DNA from 2 places in the Nocardiopsis sp. NPDC006198 genome. Region 2 is predicted to be linked to the other one. Evidence: riboswitches for the same ligand, from Rfam matches in the RefSeq annotation. Region 2 holds a riboswitch; the other holds the start of a gene.
The links. A riboswitch is a leader RNA that binds a small molecule or an ion and turns the genes downstream of it on or off. The one in region 2 is predicted to bind guanidine.
Positions count from the first base shown of each region.

Region 1: it holds a riboswitch for guanidine, as region 2 does, so the genes downstream of both, ABZ234_RS16650 (multidrug efflux SMR transporter) here and ABZ234_RS06135 (multidrug efflux SMR transporter) in region 2, are expected to answer to the same signal.

Region 1 is NZ_JBEXSY010000021.1:75,427-84,972, reverse strand. It holds gene ABZ234_RS16665 (serine hydrolase domain-containing protein) at 1-377, opposite strand, end outside; gene ABZ234_RS16660 (hypothetical protein) at 464-817, opposite strand; gene ABZ234_RS16655 (hypothetical protein) at 1,147-1,359, opposite strand; guanidine-III (ykkC-III) riboswitch at 1,649-1,715, shown strand; gene ABZ234_RS16650 (multidrug efflux SMR transporter) at 1,728-2,042, shown strand; gene ABZ234_RS16645 (multidrug efflux SMR transporter) at 2,044-2,382, shown strand; gene ABZ234_RS16640 (helix-turn-helix domain-containing protein) at 2,554-3,153, opposite strand; gene ABZ234_RS16635 (NAD(P)-dependent alcohol dehydrogenase) at 3,317-4,288, shown strand; gene ABZ234_RS16630 (hypothetical protein) at 4,397-5,458, opposite strand; gene ABZ234_RS16625 (ABC transporter ATP-binding protein) at 5,655-6,272, shown strand; gene ABZ234_RS16620 (DUF6297 family protein) at 6,269-7,744, shown strand; gene ABZ234_RS16615 (ABC transporter permease) at 7,948-8,748, opposite strand; gene ABZ234_RS16610 (ABC transporter ATP-binding protein) at 8,780-9,546, opposite strand, start outside.
Region 2 is NZ_JBEXSY010000005.1:186,338-195,883, forward strand. It holds gene ABZ234_RS06105 (cation acetate symporter) at 1-1,191, opposite strand, end outside; gene ABZ234_RS06110 (hypothetical protein) at 1,188-1,580, opposite strand; gene ABZ234_RS06115 (LytTR family DNA-binding domain-containing protein) at 1,577-2,404, opposite strand; gene ABZ234_RS06120 (histidine kinase) at 2,401-3,417, opposite strand; gene ABZ234_RS06125 (cation acetate symporter) at 3,741-5,441, opposite strand; gene ABZ234_RS06130 (DUF485 domain-containing protein) at 5,438-5,836, opposite strand; guanidine-III (ykkC-III) riboswitch at 6,321-6,384, shown strand; gene ABZ234_RS06135 (multidrug efflux SMR transporter) at 6,415-6,729, shown strand; gene ABZ234_RS06140 (hypothetical protein) at 6,907-7,464, opposite strand; gene ABZ234_RS06145 (Nramp family divalent metal transporter) at 7,464-9,065, opposite strand; gene ABZ234_RS06150 (acetate--CoA ligase family protein) at 9,313-9,546, opposite strand, start outside.

The DNA of each region.
Region 1 (9,546 bases), on a different contig from region 2:
TCGGCCAGGTCCCGGCTGTCGCCCGTGTACCGGTCCAGTCGGGTCGCGGGCATGAGCCCCGAGGTGTGGGTGAGAATCTGCCGGACCGTCACCGCCGCGCCCGGCCCGGGGATCGGCGTCCGGATGTGGTCGGACAACGGCGCCTCCAGGCCGAGGAGCCCGTGGGCCACCGCTCGGCCGACCAAGGGCCAGGTCGCGACGACCTTCGTCAGGCTGGCCACGTCATAGAACGTCGTCGGCCCGGGCACCACGGAACCCCCGACCCCTGTCGTGCCCGTCGCGGCGTACTCGGTGACGGCGCCCCCGACAGTTCCCGCCGCGACCACGCCGCCCGGGGTCTGGCGGTCGGCGACCATGCGATCCAGTGCCGCTCTCATCGCGGAGGCCGTCGACGGAACCCACTTCTCATGGGCTTCCGCATGGGGCGCTTCCGCCCCGGGCGCCACTGCCTCGGACCCGTGGGTCACTGTTCCTCCTCGGTGATGTCGGCGCCGAGCTTGCGCAACAGGCCCGGCAGGTCCTCGTAACCGCGCCTGAGATGCTCGACCCGGTGGAATTCTGTCGTGCCCCGAGCAGCAAGAGCTGCGAGAACCAGCGCGGCAGCGGCCCGGATGTCGTCGCCCCGCACAGTAGCGCCACGTAGACGCCCGGGGCCGCGAATTATGAGTTCCTGTCCGGTCGCGTGTACGTCGGCACCCATGGCCGCGAGCCCTGGGTCGGCTTCGGCAAGGACTTCGATGTCAACACCGGACCGTGGGAACTGATCTTTCAGGACGCCTCGACGGCGAAGGCCACGGTCGACCGGTACCAGCAGCACCCGAGCTAGGTCCTGAGGCCTTGTGGACACGTGGGTGTGGATGCCGACCTCCGGACGACTTCTCGCGCCTGGTGAAAAAGTCGCCATGCCACGGACAGGCACTCCGGGCCGCTCCGTCTCCGCCTCTGCGGGAGCCGTGCCACGTCTGCTGAACACGAGAACGAACGGTCGGAGGACGGAACGCCGACTCACCGCCTATGTGGCAGTGGGACTGATCGCTCCCGCCCGGTCCGCCCGGGGACGTGCCCGGCCCGGTACGGGTCCCGGCGCACAGGGGTGGGGCCCCGCGCGGGGGTGCGCGGGGCCCCGAGGGGGGCGCGGGGGTCCGGTCAGTGGACGAAGAAGCCGTCGAAGCGGCCTCCCTCGCAGATCAGGCCGCTGGGGGAGTCCTCGCTCTCCTTGACGACGCCTCCGCCCTTCCTGCACATCTCCTCCGTGATGTACTCGGCCCCGGGGGGCGGTGGCGGTGCGGCCGCCGCGGGGGCGGCCGACGCTGTGAGGGCGGCGGCGGTCAGGGCGAGGGCGGCGAAGAGGATGCGCATCGGTTTCCTCTGAGCGTGTCGAGCGGGGTGCCTACGCCACAGGGATCCCCCGCTCTCGGGCCTGAAAACCCTGTGAGCTGCTGAGACGCGAAGACGGCCGCGGCATATCGCCACCAAGGGCCACGAGTCGCCCCCGACCTGGTGGCCAGGTCGGCGGCGGTCGCCGAGCGCCCGACGGGGCGGAGGGCCCGAACCGGACCCGGTGCACGGGACCTCCCCACCCGTCCCCGGGGAGACGTGTCGTGACGACCCTCACGGCACCGGCCTGGGACGATGTTGTACGTTGGGGCCGAGACCCGCTCCTCGGGTCAGCGGACGAGGGAGCCGTACCCGCGCCACGACAAGACGGCCTCGAAAGGGGCTTGTCCATGGCATGGTTCGTTCTCGTCGTCTCCGGGGTCCTGGAGGCCGTCTGGGCCACCGCCCTGGGCGCGTCGAAGGGTTTCTCCCGATGGCGCCCCACACTCCTGTTCGCCGTCGCCCTGGTCGCGAGCATGGCGGGTCTGGCCTGGGCCATGACCTCGCTGCCGACCGGCACCGCCTACGCCGTCTGGGTGGGCATCGGCGCCACGCTCACCGTCCTGTGGGGGTTCCTCACCGGCAAGGACCGCGCCACCTGGGGCAAGTCCCTGCTCCTGGTGCTGCTCATCGGTTCGATCATCGGTCTCAAGGCGGTGAGCTGACATGCCGTGGATCATCCTGCTCATCAGCGCGGTGTTCGAGGCCGTGTGGGCCACCGCCCTGGGCATGTCCGAGGGGTTCAGCGAACCCGGCCCGACCGTCGTGTTCCTCGTGGCACTGGCGATCAGCATGGCCGGCCTGGGCTGGGCGGCCAAGCACATCCCCATCGGCACCGCCTACGCGGTCTGGGTCGGCCTCGGCGCCGCGCTGACCGTGTTCTACGCGATGTTCACCGGCGGCGAGAGCGTCTCGGCGCTCAAGGTCGTCTTCCTCGCCGGGATCATCGCCGCGGTCGTCGGCCTCAAGCTGGTGCCGGAGAAGTCCGCACCGGCCCCCGAGTAGCCTCCGGGGCCGCGGCACACATCGGAGGCCCCCGGCGCGACACGACGTCGCGCCGGGGGCCTCGTCGCGTTCGGAAGGCCCGTCGCGGCCCGGCCCCGGTCGCCGCCCCGCGCCGGCCGGGGAGCCGCGCCCCGCGCCGTCCGGGCGCGGACCGGCGGCCCGCAGGGCGCCTCAGGCGGCGAAGGAGGCCAGGAGGTGGCTGACCAGCCGCTGCGCGCGGCGGTGGGGTTCGGCGGACGCGGCCAGACCGCCGACCGCCTCGAACAGCATCTCCACGTCGTCGGCGGTGATCCCGGCCCGCACGACCCCGGCCCCCCGGGCGCGGTCCAGGACCGCCGCCAGCTTCTCCCGGCCCTCGCGGGCGTGCCGTTCGGCGTGGGAGGGGAACCGGGCCGCGAACTCCGGTGAGCACACACGGCCCTCCACCTGGAGGATGCAGCAGCGCCGCAGCGCGTACTCCATGCCGCGCCAGGGGTCGGCATGGGCCAGGGCCGCGTCGAACACCTTCTCGTACTGTGCGGCCGAGTCCGCGAAGAGCTCCATCACCAGGGCGTCCTTGGTGGGAAAACGCCGGTAGAGCGTGGCCGTGCCCACCCCGGAGCGTCGAGCGACGGCCGCCATCGGCAGGTCCAGGCCGCGCTCGCGGAAGCACTCGTGGGCGGCCCGCAGGATGCGTCGGCGGTTGTCCTCGGCGTCGCGCCGCATCGGCGGGAGCGCCGGGCGGTCCGGGTCCGTGGCCGCCGCCGGTGCGCCGATCCGAGAAGTCCCCATGTCCCCGTCTCTCACTTGTGTCCCCGGGGCCATCACGGCGCGGCCCCGGTGCGTTGGTCGGGGAGTCGGCACAGGCCGCGCACCGCCCCCGGCATTCGTAGCGGGGAACCGCGGTGCGCTGTCGGCCATTCCCGTCAACGAGGAGAGGTTCACCGTGAACACCATGCGCGCTGTCCGCTACGAGCGGTTCGGTCCGCCCGACGTCCTGACGATCGACCGTGTGCCCGTCCCCGTCCCGGGGCCGGGGGAGGTGCTCGTGCGGGTCCACGCCGCGAGCGTGGGCGGAGGGGAGACCGAGATCCGCGCGGGCAGCCTCCGCCGGGTCATGGGTTCGCGCATGCCCCGCGGCCTCGGCGTCGACTTCTCGGGCAGGGTGTCGGGCGTGGGGCCCGGGGTCGACCCCGCGCGGGTGGGGGAGGAGGTGCTGGGAATCCTGCCGCACATGGGGTTCGGGAGCACGGCCGACTTCGTCGCGGTCCCGCAGGAGAGGGTCGTGGCGGCCCCGGCCGGCCTCGACCCGGCCGGGGCGGCGGCGCTCCCGGCCTCGGGGACCACGGTCCTGACCGCCCTGGTGGAGAAGGCGCGCCTGCGCGAGGGGGAGCGGCTGCTGGTGCGCGGTGCCTCCGGCGGGGTCGGCAGCACGGCGGTGCAGGTCGGCCGGGCCCTGGGGGCGCACGTCACCGGTCTGGCCGGGCGGCGCAACCTCGACTGGGTCCGCGACCTGGGCGCCCACGAGGTGTTCGACCACCGTGAGACCGGGCCCGCGGACCTGGGCCGGTTCGACGTCGTCCTCGACGTGGTGGGCTCCGAGCCGGGCGCCTACCGGAGGCTGCGCGCCCCGGGGGGCCGCTACCTCCCGCTGGCCATCGACCCCCGGCGCCCCCTGAGGTCGACCGCCGACACCCTCTGGTCCGCCGCCGTGGACCGCCGCAGGGTCCTGCCCTTCAGCAACAACCCCTCACGCGAGGACCTGACCGAACTCGTCCGGTACGTCGAGTCGGGCCGGCTCGTGCCCGTGGTGGACGAGGTGTTCCCGGTGGAGAGGGTGCGCGAGGCCCACCGGAGGGTGGAGAAGGGCGGGCTGCGCGGCAAGGTCGTGGTGACGATGGGCGAGGACCCCGGCCCGCAGGGCTGACCGGACGGTCCCGGACGGGCGGGGCCCGCCCGGGACCGCCCGCGCCGTGCCTCCCGGGGCGACGCCCCGCCCCGGACCCGCTCCGGGGCGGGCGGGTCGACGGCGGTGTCAGCGCCCGGCCGCGTCCGGGAACGGGCCGGACAACCGCGACCGCCCCACCGCGAGGTAGAAGGGGGAGGGCACGACCGGGGCCCGTCCGCGCAGGAGGCGGCGCAGGTTGAAGGCGGGCCACTTCGGAGCGGCCCTGACGGCCGTGTACGTCAGCACGGCGCCGTCCGCTCCCTCCAGGGCGTGCAGCGCCGGACCGTAGACGCCGCGCGCCATCCACGCGGGAACGCCCGGCCGGTCCGTGTCCAGCACCCGGACCGGGGCCGTCCAGTCGGTGCGGACGGGGCTCGGTTCGGGGGCCGTGGCGACCCAGAGGCCCTGGTCGGGGAAGCGAGGAGTGTTGTGCAGGTTCGCCCCCCTCGCCAGCACCATGACCCAGCGGTCGCCCACGCGGTGGACGGCGTTGTCGAAGAAGCCCTCGTCAGGGCCGGCGAAGACCCGCGGGGCCGACCACGCGATCCCGTCGGCGCTCTCGGCGACCCTGAGCTCGTAGTCGGGCAGCTCGCCCGGTCCGATCTCGTTCGGGTCGGCCTGGAACCACATCACGTAGCGGCCCCGGTGGTGGACGACGAGCGGTTCGAGCACGCTCGTCCGCGGTGCGCTGCCGCGCAGGACGGGCTCGTCGCGGCGCTCCCACCGTCCCCCGCGCTGCTCCAGGACCCCGATCGCGTAGCCGCTCCGGGGGCCGTAGTGCCTGGCCGTCGCGCGACCGGTGTAGTAGATGCGCGCGGGCCGGCCGTCGACGGCGGGCACGTACGAGGGCGTGTGCATCCCCGCGCGGTCCCACCCGTCGCGGGGAGGGTCCGCGACGATCGGCCTCGCCCGGCCGCGCGCGTCGGCGTCGATCAGCCACCGCGCGGAGTCCATGCCCCCGCCGGGGGCCGGACGGGCCCGGTAGAGCCGGTTGCGGAACGTCGTGGAGAAGCCGCCCAGGAACATTGTCGCGACACCGTCGACCACGTGGAGGTCCGGGTCGCCGACGCCGAGCAGTCCGCGCGGCATCGGCCCGTCGACCATGTCCCACAGCGCCGTCGCCCGACCTGGTCCATCGATGGAGAACACGTCTACCTCCGGGAATCGAACACGCCGAACGGCGCGGACTCCCCTGGGGGCCAGGTAGGTCGTTGCCCCGAGGCTAACACCGCCGAGCGGCGGGGTACAGGGGGCGGAGCGCCTCCCGGAGGACCGCTGTCGCGGGGGCGGACGGCGGCCGGGGGCACCGGCCGGACGCGTCGGCCCCACACCCTAGGCTGGGCCGGTGAGCGAACCGATCATCGTGGCCCGTGGTGTGGACGTGGAACTGGGCGGCGTCCCGGTCCTGAGCGGGGTCGACCTCACGGTCGAGCCCGGGGAGGTGGTGGCGGTGCTCGGCGCCAACGGCGTCGGGAAGACCACCCTGCTGCGCTGCCTCGCGGGGCTGCAGCGCGCCTCCGGCAGCGTGAGCGTGCTGGGCCGGCCGCCCGTGGACGAGCCCGGCTTCTGGCGCGAGGTCGCCCTGGTCGGCGACGAGCCCACCTGGTATCCCGGACTGACCGTGCGGGAGCACCTGGAGCTGATGCGCGGCGTGCACGGACCGGGGCGCCTGGAGGTGGGGCCGGCCCTGGACCTGTTCGAGCTGGGCGGCTGCGCCGACCGGGCCCCGTCGTCGCTGTCGACCGGGCAGCGCCAGCGGCTGTCCCTGGCCATGGCGCTGCTGCGCCCCAGCCGGCTGCTGCTGCTGGACGAGCCGGAGCGCGGGCTCGACGCGGCCTTCCGGGAACGGCTCGCGGGGCTGCTCGCCGTCTACGCCGACGACGGCGGGACGGTGGTCATGGTGACACACGACCCGCGGTTCGCCGAGGACGCCCGGCACATCGCCCTGGAGGCCGCCGCGTGAACGGGGTGGCGCAGGTCCGGGCGTTCGCACGGGCCGGGGACCGCGGTCGCCGCACCTGGTCCGACCGGTACATCACCCTGTTCGCCCTGGGACTGCTGGTGGTCCTCGCGGCCCCGGCGGTCGGCCGGGCGGTGTCGGCGGTGCCCGCCGGCGTCGACCCGGCGCGGGCGGGCGCGGGCCTGGCCCTGGTCGCGCTGCTGCTGGCCGGCGTGCTGGTCCTCGCGCGCGGGCTCGGGCCCGTGGCGGTGTCGGCCGCGGACGCGGCGTGGCTGTTGCTCTCGCCGCTGCCGCGCCGGAGCGTGCTGACCCGCACGGCGGTGGTCCTGGCCGCGCTGTGCGCCGCGTTCGGCGCGATCCTCGGCCTGGTGCTGCTGAGCGCCCTCGGGGCCTCCGACGAGCTGACGCTGCGGCTGTTCGCGTCCCTGGTCACGGGCGTCTCGTGGATGCTGGGCGGGACGGCGGCGGCCGTCCTGGCCCAGGCGTTCCAGCCCTGGGACGGCCGGCTGGTCGCGACGGTGGCCGTCCTCGTGGTCGCGGGTGCCGCCGCGGTGGTCATGAGCGCCGGACCCGGGCAGAGCGTGCTCACCGGTATCGCGTCGGCGCCCCCGGCGGCGTGGACGGCGGCGGCCACCGCGTCCGCCGTGGTGGCCGCCGGCCTCACGGCACGGGCCTGGGCGGCCCTCGGGCGCATCCCGGCCCGCGCGGTGCTGGAGGCCTCGCGGCGGGTGGGGTTCGCGGCGGGCGCGTTCGTCGTCATGGACCCGGGTTCGCTGACCCTGGTCGCCGAGGACGCCCACTGGCGGTCGAGGGTCCTGAGGTCGCGCCCGTGGCCGTCGCGGCTGCGCGGCGCGGCGGCGGTGGCCTGGCTGGACTGGCGGCGGCTGGCGCGGCGGCCGGGGAGGCTCGCGCTGATGGCGGCCGCGGCCGCCCTGCCCGTGCTGGCGGAGCGTGCGGGCGGCGGCGCGACGGCGGTGACGGCCGTGCTCGCCGCGGGTGCGCTCGCGGTCGCCGCGGCGGGGACCGCCGGGGCGCGCCGGGACGCCGGGGACGCCTCGCTCGCGCGGCTGCTGGGCACGGGTCCGCGCGCGCTCCTCGCGGCGCGGGCGGTGCTGCCCGCCCTGCTCGGCGGCTCCTGGCTGGCCCTCGCGCTGGCGGGACTGGACGTCGCGGGAGACGGCGCCGGCCTCTGGCCCCTCGGACTGCTGTGCGCGCCGGCACTGGCGGCGGGGGCGCTGCGGATGGCGCGCCGCCGCCCGATCGAGCACGCGATGCCGGCCGTGGACACGCCCCTCGGCCCGGTGCCGCTCGGTCCGCTGGTGTGGGCGCTGGCCGGGGCCGACGTCGCCGTGCTCGGGTGCCTGCCCGCGCTCGTGGCGGTCGCCGCCGGGGTGAGCGGTCCGCTGCTCGCGGCGCAGGCGGTGTGGGGCGCGGCGGTGCTGGCGGCCTACTGCGCCGCCCCGGGGCGGGCGTAGGCCCCGTTCGGTCCGCGACGGTGGGCACGTCCCGGTGCCGGAGAGCGGCGGGATCAGCAGGGTCTACGGCTTCTTCGCCCGGAGTCCGTCGTGAAAGCGGATCCTGCCCGCCGCGGATCCTGCCCTGCGGGACGCGGGCCCCGACGAACCGCCGCTGAGCCCGGACCGTCGGCCCCGGGGCCGACGGTCACCGGGCGCGGCGGTCACCGGTTCCTCCGTGCGTGGCCGAGGGCGAGCACGCAGGCCGCGAACCCCGCGGCGACGAGCGCGACCAGGACGGCCGCCGCGAGCGGCCCCGCGGTGAGGACGGTCCCGGCCTCCACCTGGCGCGCGGCGTCGATGACGTACGTGAGCGGGTTGACCGTCGCGATCGCCCGCATCCATCCGGAGAGTTCCTCCACGGGGGCGAACACGCCCGTGAAGAACGACAGCCCGAAGAAGGCCAGCGTGACGAGGCCGGTGGTCGACGACGACGCGGTGCGGACCGCGACGGCGATGCCGAACAGGGCGACCGCGACGCCGAGGACCAGCAGGAGAGCGATCATCCCGAGGGTTCCGGCCGCGTCGGCGGGGCGGTAGCCGACGAGCACCGCCCCGCCGGTGGTGAGGAGGGCCTGCACGGTGACGGCGACGAGGGTGGCGACGAGCGTTCCGGTGAGGAACGGCGCGGCTGTTCCGTGGGCCATGCGGAGCCGGTCCAGGTAGCCGCTCGTGATGTCGCCCAGGGTCATCGTCCCGGCGGCTCCGGCGCCGGTCGCGACCCCCGTGAACAGGATCAGCGGGAGGAGGAACGCGATGAAGGACCGGTCGTCCAGATAGCCGCTCCCGACGTTGCCGAGCTGTCCCGCGTAGACGAGGAGGAAGAACAGCGACTGGGCGATCGGGGCGATCAGCAGGGCCGGCGAGCGGAACACGGCGCGCAGCGAGCGCAGGGTGGCCGCCGCGGTCACGGAGAACGTGCCGGCGCGGCGGGTGGTCTTGGTGGACACGGTCGTCGTGGTCATGTCGGGTCCTTCCGGAAGAGGGTGTCCTGGCTCAGCCCGTGGCCAGGGCCGCGAACACGTCGTCGAGCGAGGGGTCCGCCAGCCGCACCTCCTGGACCGAGGCCGCGACGGAGCCGATGTCGTCGAGGGCCGAGCGGAGCACGGCGGGGTCGCGGGGGAGGGCCAGGCGGACCGTGCCGGGTCGGCCGGGCTCGGGCCGGAACCCCGAGCGGCCGGCCCCGACCAGGCCGTCGGCCGGCCCGGGCGGGTCCAGCGTCAGTGTCAGGGTGCGTTCCCCCACGAGGGCCTTGAGCGCGTCGGGCGAGTCGTGTGCGACGACGGCGCCGTCCCGGAGGACGACGATGTCGCTCGCCAGCACCTCCGCCTCGTGGAGGTCCTGGGTGGAGATCAGGAGCGTGGCGCCGCCGTCGGAGTTCAGGCGCTCGAGCTCGCCCCACAGGTCCATCCGGGCGAGGGGGTCGAGGCCGGTGGTGGGCTCGTCGAGCACGACGAGCGAGGGCGAACCGACCAGGGCGACGGCGAGGTCGATCTTGCGGCGGGTGCCGCCGGACAGCTTCGCGACACGTGTCCGGCGGTGGTCCCCGAGCCCGAACATGTCCACCAGTTCGCGGGACCGGCGGCGCGCCACCCGTCCGGCGAGCCCCAGCGCCGCCCCCTGGAAGTCGAGCACCTCCTGGGGCGTCGCCAGCGGGTCAAGCGCGTTGGACTGGGGCGCCAGCCCGATCAGGCGCCGCGCCTCCCGGGTGTGGGCCACGACGTCGCGGCCCTCCACCACGACCGTTCCCGAGGTCGGCGTGC
Region 2 (9,546 bases):
GAACGCGCCGAAGGCCCCCGCCGCGACCAGGGCCGTCAGCACCGTCCCCACCGACCCCGGCACCGCCTGGGCGGGCAGCACCACCGCGACCGTGTCGGTCCCCTGGAGCAGGACCAGCTGCGGGGTGAGCACCCGGCCGAGCAGGCCGTACACCATCGGGAACAGGTAGAACAGTCCGAGCAGGGCGATCACGCCCACCGCCACGCGCCGCGCCGTGCGCGCCGTGGGGCTCGTGTGGAAGCGCATGATGACGTGCGGCAGGCCCATGCAGCCGAACGTGATCGCCAGCAGCGTCGACCACGTCTCGAAGAGGGGGTAGCCCCCCACGTCCAGGAGCGGGGTGCTCCACCGCTCGCTGCCCAGCTCGGGGAGTCCGTCGGGGTGCGGGATCGTCGCGCCCTCGGGGAAGACGTACTCGGTGCCCTGCCCGACCGTGTGCTCCCCCGCGGAGAGCTCCACCCCGTCGCCCGAGGGGGTCGTCACCGTCACGGGCTCGTCCAGGCTGAAGTCGGTGTCCACGGTGAACTCCACCGGGGTCGCCTCCGGGAAGCGGGTGCCCCACTCGGGGTTGAGCGCCTCCGCCCGGGTCTCCGGGCCGGCGTGCACCACCAGGTAGATCGCGGGGACGGCGATGAACGCGAGTTTGACGACGTAGTGGAAGGCCTGCACGTAGGTGGCCGAGCGCATGCCGCCCGCGGCGATCGAGCCGCTCACCACCACCCCCGCGAGCAGCACGCCCACCCAGTAGGGCGTTCCGCTGACCAGGCTCAGCACCACCCCCGCCCCCTTGAACTGGGGGACCAGGTACAACAGCATGATCACCAGGACGACCAGCCCGCACAGCTTGCGCAGCCGCGGCGCGCCCAGCCTGTACTCGGCGAAGTCCGGCACGGTGAACGCCCCCGACCTGCGCATCGGACCGGCCACGAGCGCCACGACCGCGACGTACCCCGCCGCGAACCCGACCGCGTACCACATGGTGCCCAGGCCGTTCTTGAGCAGCAGGCCGGAGAGCCCCAGCACGGACGCGGCGGACAGGTACTCGCCGGCGATCGCGAGCGCGTTCCAGTTGGGGGAGACGCGGCGGGAGGCCACCAGGAAGTCGGAGGTCGAGCGGGCGGCGCGCACCCCGTAGACACCGATGACCAGGCTCGTCGCCAGGACGAGGCCTATCGCCAGGACGGAGGTCACCGCTCCCGTCCCGGGTCCTCGTCCCGCCTCGGCGCCTCCCGTGCCGCACGCCGCTCGACGCGCTCGGCGGAGCGGACGTGCCACAGCGCCAGGCCGAACAGCAGCGGGTAGATCCCCGCGGCCAGGAGCAGCCACGACAGCGGCACGTCCCCCAGCCGGACGTGGCCGAGCACGGGGAAGGCGGCGAAGGCGCCGCTCACCCCGAACAGCAGGACCGTCAGCAGGGCCACGGTGCGCACGGCGGTCCGCCGCTGGGCGTGGAACAGCTTCCGGGCCGCCTCGGTGTCCACCGGGCCGGGGATCGGCAGGAGGTGCTGGGCGGGCCGGTTCCCCCGGGCGAGCGCGATCCGGGTCTGCGGGCTGGTCAGCTTCTCACGGCGCGGGCTCATGGCTCCTGCCGGTGGGGCTGGTCGTGCTCACCGTCCCTGGACCGCGACACCGCCGCGCCCTGCGCGTTCGCAGAGCGGCCGAGCTGGTCGCGCCGGGCCGCCTCCAGCAGCTGGGCCCGGAGGTGGCGGCCGTGGCGGCGGCTCACGGGGACGTCGCCGGCGGGGGTCCCGGCGACCAGGCCGGACGAGGAGGTCACCCGCAGGTCCCGCACCCACGGGATGGCGACGAGGAACCCCCGGTGGACGCGGACGAACCCCGCCGACTCCCACACCTCCTCCAGGTAGGACAGGGAGAGGCGGATGAGGTGGGTGCCGTCGGAGGTGTGGAGCCGGACGTAGTCGCCCTGGGCCTCCACGAACTGCACGTCGTCGCGTTTGACGAACACCGTGCGCCGCCCCGTGTCGATCTGCACCACGTGCAGGTCCTCCGCGGGGGGTGCGGCCCCGGCGGGCCGGCGCAGCTGGGCTATGCGGCCCACGGCCTCGGCCAGGCGCTCGGGGCGGATCGGTTTGAGCAGGTAGTCCACGGCCCCGATGCCGAACGCCTCCACGGCGTGGGTCTCGGAGGCGGTCACGAACACGATGGAGGGCGGTTCGGACAGCACGCTCAGCACGCGCGCCACGTCCATGCCGTTCAGTCCGGGCATGAGGATGTCCAGGAACGCGGCGTCGATCGTGGTCGTCCCCAGCAGCCGCACGGCGGCGGCCCCGTTGTCGGCCGCGTGGACCTCGGCGACCTCGGGCATGTCGGCCAGCAGCGACGCCATCTCCTGGCGGGTGGACGCCTCGTCCTCGACGACCAGCACCCGCAGCTCGGGCTTCACTGGGCGACCACCCCCCGGGTGAACCTCGGTACGCGCACGGTCACCTTCGTCCCCTCCCCAGGCGCGGTCTCGATCACCAGACCGTACTCGGGTCCGTAGACGGCCCGCAGCCGCTGGTCGACGTTGGCCAGCCCGACGCTGCGCGACTCGGGCCCGGTCCCCGCCAGCAGGGAGCGGGCCAGGTCCGGGTGCATGCCCACCCCGTCGTCCTCGATCTCGATCACGCACAGCGGTCCCTCGCCGAACCCGGAGACGCTGATGTGCCCCGTGCCCTCCTTGCGCTCCAGCCCGTGCCGGATCGCGTTCTCCACGATCGGCTGCACCACCAGGAAGGGGATCGCCACGGGCAGCACCTCGGGCGCCATGCGCACGGTGATGTCCAGGCGGTCGTGGAAGCGGGCCCGTTGGAGTTCGAGGTAGGTCTGGGTGGCCTCCAGCTCGTCGGAGACGGTCGCGTAGTCCCCCTTCTCGGAGAAGCCGTAGCGCAGGTAGTCGGCGAAGTCCGACAGCAGGTGGCGCGCCCGGTCGGGGTCGGTGCGCACCAGCGCGGCGATCACCGCGAGGGCGTTGTGCACGAAGTGGGGGGAGATCTGGGCGCGGAGCGTGCGCAGGTCGGCGGCGGCGATCCGGTCGCGGGTGCGGCGCAGCGCCGCGTGGTCGAGGGCGTCGGACACCAGCGCCGCGGCGGCCTCGACGTCGGCCTCCGCGGGGCGGCCGGACACGACCAGGGCCCCCGCCAGCTCGTCGGCCACGGTCAGGGGAACCGCGCACACGGAGGCCCCCTCCGGGAGGCGCCTGCGGGCGTTGCCGCCGTACTCGAAGACCTGGGCGAGCAGCCCCGCCACGTCACCGGCGTCGAACCGGGCGCCGTGGGAGGCGACCGGCCCGTCGAGGTCGGCGAGGACGACGCCGTCGGCGGCGAGGAGGCGGGACAGCCTCCGGGCGGCGGAGAAGACGCCCCTCCCGTGCAGCCCGTCCTGGAGGTCGACGCTGAGGGCGTGGACCTGGCGCATCAGATCGACGCCCGCCCTCTGCTCCGACGGCGCGGGGCGCCGTCGGGAGGGGGATATCCGCGACAGCCACCGGTACGACACGGACTGACCATATCCCAGCAAAATGTGTCAACGCTCACGTGTCGGGGGTCACCTTTCCTGATTCTGCCAGGGCCGGCCGGGTGCTCGCCCCGCGGGCGCGCCTCGGGCCCGCCACCCGGTGAGGGGTGACGGGCCCGGGACGGGAGGACTCGGGGCGGCGGCCGGACCGGGGACGGGAGGGGCCCCGGCGGGAGTGGGCCGACGGCCGCCCGAGTCCGGTGGCGGGCGGTGTGCCGCTCGGTCTAGTGGTCGGAGGCCTTCTCCGCGCCCGCGCCGGACAGGGCGCGGACCTGGAGCTGGGCGAACTTCGCGAAGTCCTGCTCCTTGGAGGTCAGTGTGCCGACGACGGCGCACAGGAGGCCCAGAGGCACGGAGAACAGTGCCGGGTTGGGCATCGGGAACCAGGCGAAGTCCATGGTGGGGATCAGGGCGGTCTCGGAGCCGGACACGACCGGCGAGAAGAACACCAGGCCCACCGCGCTGATCAGGCCGCCGTAGATGCCGGCGATCGCACCGCGGGTGTTGAACCGCTTCCAGAACAGGCTGAGCAGGATCGTCGGCAGGTTGGCCGAGGCGGCGATGGCGAAGGCCAGGGCCACCAGGAAGGCCACGTTGAGGCCCTGGGCGAACACCGCCAGGACGACCGCGACGAGGCCGATGCCCGCGGCGGACAGCCGCGCGACCCGGACCTCCTCGTTGTCGGTCGCCTTCCCCTTGCGCAGGACCGAGTTGTAGAAGTCGTGCGCGAGGGAGGAGGACGAGGCGATGACCAGGCCGGCGACCGTGGACAGGATCGTCGCGAACGCGACCGAGGCGATGAGCGCGAGCAGGATCGCCCCCACCATCTCGCCGCCGAACCGCTCTCCGACGGCCTGGGCGAGCTGGGGCGCCGCCGCGTTGCCCGCCGCGTCCTGCGTGGTGATGGCCTCGTGGCCGACGATCGCCGCCGCACCGAAGCCCAGGACCAGGGTGAACAGGTAGAAGGTGCCGATGAGGCCGATCGCCCAGTTCACGGACTTACGGGCCGTCATGGAGTCGGGCACCGTGTAGAAGCGGATGAGGATGTGCGGCAGGCCGGCCGTGCCCAGGACCAGGGCCATGCCCAGGCTGACCAGGTCGAGCTTGTTCCACATGGTCTGGAGCGCGTCGCCCGGGACCTCCACGCCGTAGCGCAGGCCGGGCTCCAGGAACGCCGCGCCCCGGCCGCTGGCCTCGGCCGCGTCGTTCATCAGGGAGCCGAAGTTGAACCCGTAGATCGACAGGGTCAGCAGGACCAGCAGGGCGGCGCCGGTCATCAGCATGATGGCCTTGATGATCTGGACCCAGGTGGTGCCCTTCATGCCGCCGAAGGACACGTAGATCGTCATCAGCATGCCGACCACGACGATGCCGACGATCTTGGCGGTCTCACCCGACATGCCGAGGTAGGTCTCGCCGGGCTGGATGCCCATGAGCAGGGAGATCAGTGCGCCCGCGCCGACCATCTGCGCGAGGAGGTAGAAGATCGACACGGTGACCGTGGAGACGGCCGCGGCGGTCCGCACCGGGCGCTGCTGCATCCGGTAGGAGAGCACGTCGCCCATGGTGTAGCGGCCGGAGTTGCGCAGCAGTTCGGCGACCAGGAGCAGTGCCACCAGCCAGGCGACGAGGAAGCCGATGGAGTACAGGAAGCCGTCGTACCCGAACAGGGCGATCATGCCCGCGATGCCCAGGAAGGACGCGGCGGACATGTAGTCGCCCGCGATCGCGAAGCCGTTCTGGACGGCGCTGAAGCCGCGGCCCCCGGAGTGGAAGTCGGTGGCGTTGTGGGTGCGGCGGCTGGCCCACACGGTGATGTAGAGCGTCGCCGCGATGATGACGCTGAACAGGCCGATGGTGATCGCGCGGCTGCTGTCGCTGACCGCGGCGGTGTCGGCGAGGTACTGGACGCTGTCGAGGTTCACTTGCCGCTCCCCCCGTCACCGTTCTCCAGGGCCTCGCGCACGACGGCCGCGGCGGTGTCGAGCCGCTTGCGCGAGTAGGACGAGTAGAGGATGGCGATGCCGAAGGTCGTCACGAACTGGAGCACGCCGAAGACCAGTGCGAGGTTGACGTTCCCGAAGAGCTGCGTGCTCATGAGGTCGCGTGCGAACGCCGTCATGAACACGTACAGCAGGTACCAGGCCATGAACGCCAGGCTCATCGGGAAGATGAAGCTGTACAGGCTCTTCTTCAGAGTCTGGAACCGGGGGTCGCTGTGCATGGCGATGACGGCCGCCTCCGACAGCTGCTCTTCCGGGGATCCCTCCCCGGGCCCCGGGGGAGGGGTGGGCGGTTCTGGTGGGCGTTGTGTGGCCATGCTGGGTCGTACCTCCGGGGGATGGCGGGAACGGCCGCGCTGCCGGGAGCGCGCTTCCTTCGTGTGATCTGTATTACTCGGCACTGTAAGGAGTGGCACTCCGACCAAGGAGGGGGCGCGCCCGCGTGCGCGCCGAACGCGGGGGCGGAGCGTCGAACGGTCGCCCACCGTGCGACGAACGGTCGCGGCACGGGACGAACGGTCGCCGGGCGGCCGGACACCGGTCCACCCGGGTCGGTGTGCCGGTCCGGTCCCCCACCCCGCGTGGTCCGGCCCCGAGCGGCGGACGGTACGCCCGGAGGGGCGCGGCGGGGCCGGGGCCGGCGCGCTGCCGGGCGGGCCGGCCGGAGACGCCGCCGGTGCGGCGTGAACGGGCGGGACCGCACCCACGTGCGGTGGCGCACCTCTCCAGCGGCCCCGGAAGCCCGGCCCGCGCCCGCGGGTTGTAGGTTGCGAGGCATCACCGCCCGCGCGGCCCCGCCGCGCCGGCGCGATCCGTGAGACCCCGGACGAGGTGCGCCGTACCCGGTACGACAAGACGGCGCGTTCCTGCACGCACGTCATGGAGGTACGGGTCGATGGCCTGGGTTGTACTGGTGATCTCCGGTCTTCTGGAAACCGCGTGGGCGGCGGCGCTCCACGCCTCGCAGGGGTTCACGCGCCTGTGGCCGACGGTGGCCTTCGGCGCCGCACTGACGCTGAGCATGGCCGGGCTGGCGTACGCGCTGCGGACCATCCCCCTGGGGACGGGCTACGCCGTCTGGGTGTCGATCGGCGTCGTCGGCACCGCGCTGGTCGGCATGTTCTTCCTGGGCGAGGGCTTCAGCCCGCTCAAGGGGCTCTGCCTGGTCCTCATCGTCGCCGGCGTGGTCGGGCTCAAGGTCCTGCACTGAGCCGGGCCGCCGGTCGGAGGGGAACCGGGACGGCGCGGACACGGGTCCGTTGCTCCGGTGCCCGGCCCGCGCCGTACGCCCGCCCGGGCACGGGGCCCGGCCGGGCGGTACTCCTGGTGCTCATGGGACGGCCTGTCCGGTGCGGCGCGGGACGCCGCACCGGGCAGGCCGTGTCCGTCAGGACGGGGCGGTCGGGGGACGGCGCCGGGAGGCCCGACGCCTGTTGAGGTGCTCCGCGTGCTCCATGTACCGCTCGACCAGCTCGGCCGCCACCGGGTTGTGCCCGCGGACGCGCAGCAGCCAGTGCGGCGCGATCCTCTCGTGCAGCCACAGGAACCCGATGGTGAAGCCGAAGCTGAGCATCGCCTGGAGGGTCAGGAACGACAGCAGGGGCTCCCGGAGCACGGTGTCGTTCCCGAACACCAGTGCCACGGCGTAGGAGTCGAACAGGCGGGCGAGGGGGAAGCCCACCAGCCAGTACAGCGCGAGGGGGGCCACCGCGCCGACCGAGAACACGCCTCGGGCGAGCAGCACGCAGTACCCGGCCCCGAGCAGTGCGAGGGGGAGGCCGAGCGCCGCCCCCACCGTGGTGTTGAGCAGCGCGGGCAGGCCGGCCAACGCGCCGACGCCCGCGGCGAACAGCCCGGCCACGAGGCCGATCGCCGCCCCGGGCACCGCGACCTCGGCGTGGTGGAGGAGGGCGCCGGACGTTCTGGGGGAGACCTGGACGCCCATCAGTCCACCACGACCCCGAAGGCGAACAGCGAGTAGAAGAGCGCGCCGAGGTAGAACAGCGCGGCGAAGGCGATGACGGCGTTGGAGACGATGCCCGGCCGGATCGGCTTGGGCAGGGTGAGGTTGTTGACCAGCAGCAGCACCACGCAGTACGCGCCCATCGCGAACGCCGACAGGAACGCGAGCACGTCCAGGATCGCCGCGGGCCCGTCGGCGGGGCCGAAGAGCAGGACGAGGATGCCGAAGACGATCAGGCCCCACAGGAACATGGCGTACAGCTTCGAGACGCCGATCCTCTTGGCGCCCGGCACGAAGTTGTAGGTCATGTCGGCCTGGCCGCGCGAGAAGGAGTCGAACAGGCCCAGCGTGGCGTTGAGCCCGATGAGGGCGATGAAGCAGAAGAAGACGGTCCCCAGGACCGGGCTCCCCGCGGCGGAGAAGGAGCTGGCCATGGCGTCCAGGGAGGCGTCGCGGTCACCGGCCCGGATGAGGTCGGCCACGTTCGGGTCGAATCGGGCGGAGGCCTGGGCCAGGACGGTGAAGGAGATCGTCACCAGCATGGTGATGCCCCAGAACAGCACCATGGCGTCGAAGGTGACCCAGCGCCGCCAGCCCTTCCACTTCGCCATCTCCGCGGGGTCGGAGGTGTCGAACATGAAGCCGCGCGAGGGCATGGTCTCCTGTTCGCCGGAGTGCCGGAGCCCCCGGATCTGCGGGATGTGCGCGCCCATGCCGGCGCCCTTGTCGCGCAGGTGCAGGGTGTACCACATCTGCTGCATGCCGGAGGGTCCGGCGAAGGCGACGGAGCCGACGATGATCGGGAACCAGGCGGCCGTCATCGCCTCGGGCGGGAAGTAGCCGAACGCGAACATGCCGCTGATGGTGGAGGTGAGGTCGGAGAGGTTGCCGACCATCGCCGCGACCACGGACGTCCCGACGACCAGGAGGCCGATGCAGATGGAGAGCACGCTCTCCAACAGGTTGTAGATGACCTTCGCCAGCGTGAACACCACGCCGACGAGGAGCATCCCCGCGACCGCGGTCATCTGCCAGGGGATGCCGGTCACCCGCTCGAACGCGGAGGCGCCCGCGGAGAGGTGTCCCGGCCAGATGTAGACCAGGATCGCTGTGAGGAAGAAGAACCACATCAGCGGTTTGAACACGCGTGCCGCGCCGTAGAAGATGCTCTCGCCGGTCGCCATCGCGTAGCGCGACATCTCCAGCATGACCACGGCCTGCAGGGAGACGCCGACCAGGAACAGCCAGCGGATCTCGGGGCCGAACACGAGGACCAGCCTCGGCCACATGTAGGACTCGCCCATGCCGACGCCGAGGGCGACGAGGAACACGGTGGGTCCGAGGATGTGGATCGAGGGGGGAGCCTTCGGGAGGGGGCGGATGGGCATCGGCTCCAGCCGGCCCGCCTTCCACACGCGCTCCTCCTGCGGGGGAGCGCCACCGGCGGTGGTGGCCGTGGAGGACGTGTCGGACTCGACGGTGCTCGGCTGCCGCTGGGCGGGGACGAAGGGGATCTGCGAGTCGGTGGGGGACTTGTCGGCGGAACCCGGCGTACCGCCGGTCTCGGGGCGTGAGGAATCCATGGGTGGAACTCCCTGTGTGGGATGTGCGGATGCGAGCTGCTTGCTTGCATGGCGCCCCCGGGTGGTGCGGTCACCTCTCTGTCGGTGTGCGGGCGGACCGTCGCGGCCCGTGAGTGGCTGCGTCCGCGGCGGAGGGTCCCGACGGCCTTGTGGCGGCGGCTCCGAGGCCGTCGGGATCAGGGGGTGGTGCGGCGGTGCGGTGGTGCCTGGGCCCGGCCGGCGCGGTGGGCGCCGGCCGGGCACTGGGTCAGAGTAGTCCTGCGGCGCGCGCCCAGCGATACTTCGCGCCGAGAATCTGCACGGGTTTCTCGGTCGTGTAGGGGAAGGCCACGATCCCGTGGTCGAACAGGTACTGCGAGGCCTCCTCCACCTCGGTGTCCCCGGAGAGGGAGGCCACCACGGGCTTGTCGATGCCCTTGGCCCTGGCCTCGGCCACGACCTCGCTGATCACCTTGGCGAAGACCATCGGCGGGGTGATGAT